Regions from separate parts of the Lysinibacillus sp. IITD104 genome, predicted to be linked through region 1. Evidence: riboswitches for the same ligand, from Rfam matches in the RefSeq annotation. Region 1 holds a riboswitch; the other holds the start of a gene.

Region 1 (4,439 bases):
GTTTCTATGATGTGATAGATGAGCAAACCATTCCTTCTATTTTATCTCGTGAAACAGCTATGATTTCCCGAACGTATATTGAGGACAATCCATTCTATCCGGCAATTTATAATGCACCAGGATGGAATTCACTGTTTGCTAATGGTGTCCCACAAATGAATGCATACATTGGGACAACGGCAAAACAGGGGGCTACTGTTGTGGCAGAAAGCGAGAAGGAAGATCCTGTGTTAGCCCAGTGGCAATATGGTCTTGGTAAAACATTTGCCTTTACATCTGATTCAACGGGTAAATGGACAGGAGATTGGGCAAGATGGCAGAATTGGGGAGCATTTTGGCAAACACTTATTTCTCAAATGCTACCAAGCTACAATGATGTAGCCTATGATGTAAGATTGGAAGCAGATGGTTCCTTTATGATTACAGACCCTACAAATGAAGCCGCATTTTTAGATATTGTAGCGGTAAATGAAGCAGGGGAGGAGCTAGAAACACAACTTGAAACCATTTCCGCATCTCAAGTTCGAGCTGTAGTACAAGCTGAACCTGGATTAATTTTCTTCCGTGTAGCAGATGAAAAGCAGGCCATTTACCAGGCAGGTCTAAGTGTTCCTTATAGTGCCGAATACGAACTACTCCCTGTAAATAATCAACTGATAGAAGAGTTGACTCAACAAACAGGAGGCACTGTTTTAAAGGAACCACAAGATGTCTTCCGTGACTTTACGACAAAAGGAGCAGATCGGCAAAATATTGCCACATGGCTGCTCTTAGCGAGTATGCTCCTATTCTTTATTGATATTACCATAAGACGTTTTGGTTGGAATTTCCTAACGAACGCGAAGAAGAAAGAGCCGCTGGTTGAGGAAAAACCTGTACAGGCAGAGAATACAAATGTAGCACAGTTATTAAAAGGCATGAAAAAGAGATCTTAAAATGGAGGAGGCAGTGCAAACTTTAATAGGTTTGCACTGCTTTTTTTGTATTGTTTGAATAGAGAGTTGCTCCCTTTGTAGAGAGCGGCAAGGTGATCTAAAAAGTGGGCTCTTTGCTCATAAAGAGAAAAAAAGCGATCCAAATTGGACTACCCTACCCCAGCTCAATGAATGCTCATAATTCAATTTCTCTCAATAAAGAGAAGAATTAAACCTCTTTACTAGCTCTGTTTTACGCAAGCTACTCGCAACCATTACACCTAAAATAGCACCGATCGTACTTGATGTTAAAAAGGCTGGTAGGAAGAAGAATGCTGCTACAGATGTTCCCATGAATAATTTTGCATAAGGGACGGCAATAAGTGAAGCCAGAATGCCCGTTCCGATAACTTCTCCGATACCAGCTAACCACATTTTATTGCTATATTTATAGGCAAGGGCAGCACAGAACGCACCGATGATACTACCAGGGATAGCTAGTAGAGAGCCTGTTCCAGTAAGGATACGAATGATGGCAGTGACAAAGGCAACTATAACTGTTGGTACGGGTCCAAGTATAATGGCTCCTATCACATTAATAGCATGCTGAACTGGGTAAGCACGTGCGATTCCTGTTGGGATGGATACGAAAGTAGAGCCTGCAACAGCAACGGCTACTAATAAAGCCATGACTGTTAATTTACGAATTGACATAAAGTTCACTCCTTTTGGTAAAGTTCGTGAGGAAAAATAAAAAGGCCACCCCCTTTAAACAATAGGAAGCGGCCTTGTGTGTGTATAGTGACAACAGCAAGTAGCGCCACTTCCCTCCGCTAGTGTGAACTAGATCAGGTTCAAAGGGTCCGTATATTACCATATACGTCTCAGCCTTTTAAAGACTCCCCTAGTGGTTAAAATCATTCAATTTTGTGAATCAACAATAATGTAACATACTGCAAAAAATAGTCAATGATTTTTCAGACTATTTTGTATCGGGATGCATTAAATGAGGTGCTTTTTTCACTGTCCAGATGAGCGCTAGGAAGAAACATGCTAATAATATGATAGAACCGAAAATATAGGGGCTATTCATATTCCAGTCAAATAATAGACCAGCTAAAGCAGGTCCAATCATATTCCCAAGGCTCATATAGGCATTATTCAAGCCCGCAGCAAATCCTTGCTCTTTCTCTGCAAGCTTTGAGATAAGTGTATTAACAGCTGGACGAATTAATGTCGTTGCTGTAGAGAAAATCGTTGCTACAACTAATATAAGGGCAAAGCCAGAAACAAATAATATTAAGAAAATAGCAACAGCTGCAATAAATAAATTGACAAGTACTACTTTCATTTCACCGAAGCGATTGAACAGCGGTGTAATGATAAACATTTGTACTACTACTCCAAAAGCACCACCAACAACTAATATAATTGCTATATCCACAGGTGTGTAATTAAACTTTTCTGTCACAAATAATGATAATGTCGTTTGGAAATTTGCAATTCCGAATGAGAACACCAGCATAATAATAAGCATTACAAAATAAGGCATATGTATGGAACGAGCCATTTGCTTCGCCAGATTGTCTTGCTTTTGTTTCTTTTGAGCAGTGTTTGGTTTGGTAGATGGTAATAAGAAATAAGATAAAATAGAAGCTAGGATGGCTGCAGCTCCAGCGGTGAAAAATGGAAAATGTAAGCTTACCTTTGCTAAGAAACCACCGATTCCTGGCCCAATCATAAAGCCAAGAGACATAGCGGCACCCAACATCCCCATACCTTTCCCACGTTCTTCATAGGTTGTGACGTCAGCAACAAAAGCCATAATAGGAGGTGCAACAAATGCGGAACCTAGACCACCTAAAAAGCGTGCTAAAAAGAGCATCCATACATCTGTAGCAAGGCCGAAACCGATTTGAGCAAGACCTGTTACGATAAGACCGAAAATAATTAAATTTTTTCGACCGTACTGATCTGAAAGATTCCCAGCAATTGGAGAAAATACGAATTGAGCTAAGGCGAACGTTGCAATTAGCATACCTAGAACTTGTCCTGCTGCACCAAATATTTTTAAATACTCTGGCATGACAGGAATAATTATGCCGATACTCCCCATTGCGATAAACATATTAAACATTAAAATATACAAAGCCGCCTTATTGGACTTCTGCTGGGTCATCGAATGAACCCCCTTTTTGTAATCAAATATAGTACAGTCTATCATAAAGAATTATTGCTTGGCTAATAGTTAAGATTATAGTACTGGTTCTATATTTAGAATGGTTTTCCACAAAAGTTTTCGTCGGGGCACTTATGAATTGTAAAATAATCCATTTTTGTAATAAAAGTGGATGGACTTCGCTTGTGAAATTTGTGGGTTTGTCTGTAATGGCATAAAGTTTAACTATGTTCAGAAGTAATGAGTGAAGGTTATGTAATACTAAAAGTACATTTTTATGGCTTGCTTATTGATAAAATAATTTGTGCAGGATAGGTGACAAGTATCTATATGCGAGGTTTTTTCATAACAGAAGATGTGGGGAATCTTCAAATTCTAGTTAAATTATTTTCTAAATATAATAATACAAATAGTTGATGGATAATGTTCTTAATTTAATAGAAAGTTAGATAAGCAGAGAAAAAACTAGCGAATTGGTGTGAAACCAATTCGCTAGCTGAATTATCGAATACTCATTTTAAATTCTAAGAATAATTCATTGTATTTCCCTAAATAATCAGGTCCTAAATTTTTGTAGACCTCTAATGTGTCACGTTGTTCTTCAGAAGGATAGTAACGTTCGTCAGAAACAACTTCTTCGTCCATTAAGTCCATAGCTGCAATATTAGGTGTTGAGTAGCCTACAAAATCGGCATTTTGAGCACCAGATTCAGCACTTAGCATGAAGTTGATAAAGGCATGGGCACCATCAATATTTTTTGATGTTTTTGGGATGACCATATTATCAAACCATAAGTTTGAGCCTTCCTCAGGTACAGCAAAGTCTAGCTCTTCATTTTCATACATCATGTCAGCAGCTTGACCAGACCAAGTAAGGGCAACTGTTGCCTCATTATTGATCATTAACGGTGTAATTTCATCTCCAAGGATCGCTTTTACATTTGGTGCGAGTGTGATTAATTTATCAGTAGCTTCGCGAAGTTCCTGATCATCTAGTGAATTCAGAGAATAGCCAAGACTGTTTAAGCCCATGCCAATGACTTCACGAGCACCATCTACTAAAAAGACTTTTCGTTTTAAAGAAGGGTCCCATAAATCGTCCCAAGAAGAGAAGTCTAAGTCACCAACTAGGCTTGGATTATAGACTATACCGACAGTTCCCCAAAAATAAGGGACAGAGTATTTATTGTTATCATCGAATGGTAAATCTAAAAAGTAAGGATCAATATTTTTTAAATTAGGGATTTTCGTTTTATCTAAAGGAATCAATAAATTTTCTTCCTTCATTTTTTCGATCATATACTCAGAAGGGACAGCAATATCATAAGCTGTTCCGCCTTGTTGAA
Region 2 (4,439 bases), 2.9 Mb from region 1:
GAAAATGAACAAGAGCAATTACAGCATTTTTCTCAATCATTAGAAGGCTATGAGAAACAGGTTGAACCCTATGAAAGCTATTTAGAACAATTACCGAAACTACGGGAACAGGTTGCTTTAATCAAGCAAGCGGAGAAATATAAACATGCCGTAGAGTTAGCTAGGCAGGATGTAGTTGCTTCAGAAAGTCTCTATCAAGAAAGTAAAGAGGCTCTTCAACTTTTGCAGCAACGGTGGCTGACGAGTCAGGCTAGTATTTTAGCCAAACAGCTGAAGGAAGGAGAGCCTTGTCCTGTTTGTGGTAGTATGACACATCAGAAAGCACACAATGAGCAACTGGAAGTGATTGAGCTTACTCAAGTGGAAGCATTAAGAGCGAAGGCATCCGCAGACGAACGTAAGTATCTAGAGAAAGAGGCATTTTTAGCATCTACGCAGCAACTACTTCAAGATACTTGGCAACAACTTGAGGCCCAAAATATTAAACAAGAAGACCAATCACAAATCATCGCTACCTTACATGAAATGGAACAGGAGATTGCTGCATTAAAAGCTATTCATCATCAACTAGCTGATGTGCGATTAAAAATAAAGCATCAGCATGATCGAATAGAGCAACTACGGAATAAGCAAACAAAGCTAGAGCAATATTTAGCGGAGCAGATAAAAGAATGGACAAGATTAGAAGCAGTTGTAGAAGAACAGCTTAAGCAGATGCCTGCTAATTTACCAACTTTACAGCAATTAAAGCAACAACTTATGGATGTTAGCAAACAGAAAGAAGCGCTTCAAAAAAGTTGGCAAGCAAGTCAAGAAAATTTACATGCTGCAAAGGAAGCGGCTAGCAATGCAACACTAACTGTAGAAATTACCAAACAGTCCTTTGAGGAATTGCAGCTTAAAATAAATGAAAAGCTTCAGCAATTTACAGCAAATATGCAAGAAATAGGTTTCGAAAGCTATGAGGCTTATGCTACTGCTAAACGGAGTGTCATACAATTAGATGCACTTCGAAAAGCATGTAGCGACTATGCTTTACAAGTACACACGTTGCAAATCCAGATTACCGAAGGGGCTACATATCTTCAAGGGAAAGAGAAGCAAGATTTAGTGGCGATGGAAGCAAGGGTAGAACAGCATCGTATTTCCTATGAGGAAGCATTTAAACGTTTGCAACAGATGAATGGATTTGCACAAGCATGCCAAGGCTTTAGTGAAAAGGTGAAAGAAATAGCGAAAGAGCTTCATTTACTTGAACAAGAAGCAGGGCGAGTAAAGGAGCTCTATGGATTATTAAATGGACAAAACTCGAAAAAGCTATCCTTTGAGCGTTATATCCAAATTAATTACTTAGATCAAATTACAGTTGCTGCCAATATACGGCTATATCATTTATCAAACGGTCAATTTGAGCTTAGGCGCTCAGATAGGTTAGAAAAGCATGCGAAGCAAAGTGGACTTGGTCTTGATGTTTATGATGCCTATACGGATCAATTACGAGATGTCAAAACATTATCAGGTGGCGAGAAATTTAATGCTTCGTTAAGCCTTGCATTGGGGATGGCAGATGTGATTCAAAGCTTCCAAGGTAATATTCATATTGAAACGATGTTTATTGATGAGGGCTTTGGCTCACTTGATGAGGAATCACTAAATAAAGCAATTGATACATTAATTGATTTACAGGATTCTGGTCGCATGATTGGTGTAATTTCTCATGTACCTGAATTGAAATCTGCGATGCCAGCGGTTTTACATGTGGAAAAAACATTGAATGGCCATAGTCAAACCCATTTTGAAGTGAAATAAAACGAAGGCGTATTTCCAGAAAAAGGAATACGCCTTCGTTTTATTTTTTTCTAGCTGTGGTTGTAGGCGTTGTTCCCTTTTTTGCAGCCATTACTTTTTTTACGATAGGAATAACAATAGGTGCTAACTTGACGGCAGTTTTTACAACGTTTGATACTTTCATCCCAAAACAGCTCCTTTTACAATTACTACTACCTGTTTCACTTAAAAATAAAACATTAACGGATAACACGAACAGCCTGAATTATATTCCAAATCACAATACCTAGTGAGACGAGCGCATAGATGGCGAATGAAGTAAACCAAATAATCATCATGGTCTTGTTGCTGGAGGTTGGATCTAAACTAAATGTAGAAAAAACAAAGACAATAAAGAATAGAATGCCAAAAACAAAAGGTATTAAATGAGAGACAAGTGCACGAATCGAATGTCTTTTTACATCACTGTCTTTTGTCACAAAATAAACAATTAATGGAACGATAAAAGGGGCGAAGAAAATACTAAGATAACTAAAGGCAGCTAAAATTTTTTGATTCTCCATAGTTGTACCTCCTTTTTAAATATTTACGCATGAAAAACAGCAAAGTTTCAAAAAATATATTGTATAGAAGGTTGTAATCCTCCTATCCATTGCGTACAATGAGATTGTTCAAATAAATTCAGATGTAACGACCACAAGGGGAGCTGATGATGTCAGCTGAGACTGGGCACGTAATGCCTTGACTCTTCGAACCTGTAAGTTAACGCTTGCGTAGGGATGTGGATAGAAACCGACACTTGTACGATGTGAGGCTCTGTCCTGACATCGTTTTTTCATTCTTAAAGGAAAAAGGTGTCAGAAAGAGACATATCAGCGCTTTTCTATTCCTGCTCTTGTATCCTACATCGGAACAAAGGAGAGAATATGTATGGACAAAAAAAGACTATTAATGCTAGTGGAGATTGCGATTTTTGCAGCGATTGGTCTCGTACTGGATCAAGTTTCCTTTAAAGTATGGGCACAAGGCGGTTCAGTTAGTCTTGTTATGGTACCAATTATGTTAATAGCATTTCGCTGGGGCTTAGTAGCTGGGTTAACAACGGGACTACTTGTGGGTGTTATGCAAACAATGTTTGGTTCCTATATAGTGCACTGGCTACAAGGATTATTGGATTATGGAGTTGCTTTTACAGTTGTAGGTTTAGCGGCGGTTGTACGTGGACCAGTGTTAGACGCTGCTAAACATATGAATAAAACTAAAATGGCACTTTATATAATAATAGGTACCGTTTTCGCAGGCTTCTTACGATACACAGCACATACAATTGCTGGTGCTGTATTTTTTGCCGAATATGCGGGCGACCAAAATGCATGGATCTATTCCATCATCTACAATGGTACATATATGCTACCAGCAACTATACTAACGGCAATCGTTGGTGTTCTTTTATTCACAGCCGCTCCACAATTAATGCAAAGAAAAGCTTAATGCAAGTCCCTTCACATGAGTGGAGGGACTTTTTTGTCGTGAATAGCTCTTTTAGCACTTTGCAAAGTAGGTAAGCATACAATATTTAAAGCGTTTATCGTTATACGCATAAAAAGTTATGTTATATTAAAGAATAGATATTAGATGAAAGGGACGTTATACATGATTGTAAAAACGCAAGAAGAGATTGAAGCTTTTAAAAAAATAGGACGCATTTGTGCTGAAATTCGCGAAGCGATGAAAGCTGCAACAAAACCAGGTGTTACAACACTTGAGCTTGATGAAATTGCTGGCCGCATGTTTGCAGAGGCAGGCGCTATTTCTGGACCAAAGGGAGAATATGATTTCCCAGGGTATACATGTATTAGTGTTAATGAAGAAGTAGCACATGGTATTCCAGGAAAGCGTGTTATTCAAGAAGGGGATATCGTAAATATTGATGTTTCTGGCTCTTTAAATGGTTATTTTGCTGACACAGGAATTTCATTTGTTGTTGGTGATGGCTATGAGGACAAAGAAAAGCTTTGTCGTGTTGCCAAAAGCGCCTTTGATCGAGCAATGACAAAGGTAAAGGCTGGATCTAAATTAAATCAAATTGGTAAAGCAGTTGAACGCGAGGCAAATGCTAATGGCCTAACTGTTATTATGAATTTAACAGGTCATGGCTTAGGTCAATCTTTACACGATGAACCAAACCATATTTTAAATTATTACGATGCATGGGATTCTACCATTATGAAAGAAGGTATGGTACTTGCGGTTGAGCCATTTATCTCAGCAAATGCAGAGCATATCGTAGAAGCTGGTGATGGCTGGACATTCGTGACACCGGATAAATCACTTGTAGCTCAAATCGAACATTCAGTCATTGTGACAAAAGATAAACCGATTATCTTAACGTCATTGGACGAAGAATAGAATGAAATGAAAAATCCTGCTAACCAATTTATTTTTGGTAGGCAGGATTTTTTTTAATAAATAAAATGCCAACAAAGAGAACACCACATAAAAATAAAGCAGCTGTAGTGACAAGTAGCTCATCAAAACCATTATGTATGGCGATTCCAATATAAGCCCAAATAAAAACACTCGGAAACATAACATCAAAGTGATGGAAACGGATATGTAGTGCAATTACTCCTCCTAATGTCAGTAAAATC

What was found. A riboswitch is a leader RNA that binds a small molecule or an ion and turns the genes downstream of it on or off. The one in region 1 is predicted to bind thiamine pyrophosphate.
Region 2: linked by a shared signal. The riboswitch ahead of thiT (energy-coupled thiamine transporter ThiT) and the one ahead of thiW (energy coupling factor transporter S component ThiW) in region 1 are both predicted to bind thiamine pyrophosphate.

What each region holds. Positions count from the first base shown of each region.
Region 1 covers NZ_JBAHYH020000001.1:3,632,527-3,636,965, reverse strand. Annotated here, with positions in the region: gene V1L66_RS18535 (VWA domain-containing protein) at 1-935, shown strand, start outside; gene thiW (energy coupling factor transporter S component ThiW) at 1,128-1,628, opposite strand; TPP riboswitch at 1,723-1,830, opposite strand; gene V1L66_RS18525 (MFS transporter) at 1,897-3,093, opposite strand; gene V1L66_RS18520 (ABC transporter substrate-binding protein) at 3,595-4,439, opposite strand, start outside.
Region 2 covers NZ_JBAHYH020000001.1:748,696-753,134, forward strand. Annotated here, with positions in the region: gene V1L66_RS03820 (SMC family ATPase) at 1-1,809, shown strand, start outside; gene V1L66_RS03825 (hypothetical protein) at 1,850-1,972, opposite strand; gene V1L66_RS03830 (DUF4870 domain-containing protein) at 2,028-2,351, opposite strand; TPP riboswitch at 2,478-2,585, shown strand; gene thiT (energy-coupled thiamine transporter ThiT) at 2,719-3,279, shown strand; gene map (type I methionyl aminopeptidase) at 3,442-4,197, shown strand; gene V1L66_RS03845 (hypothetical protein) at 4,226-4,439, opposite strand, start outside.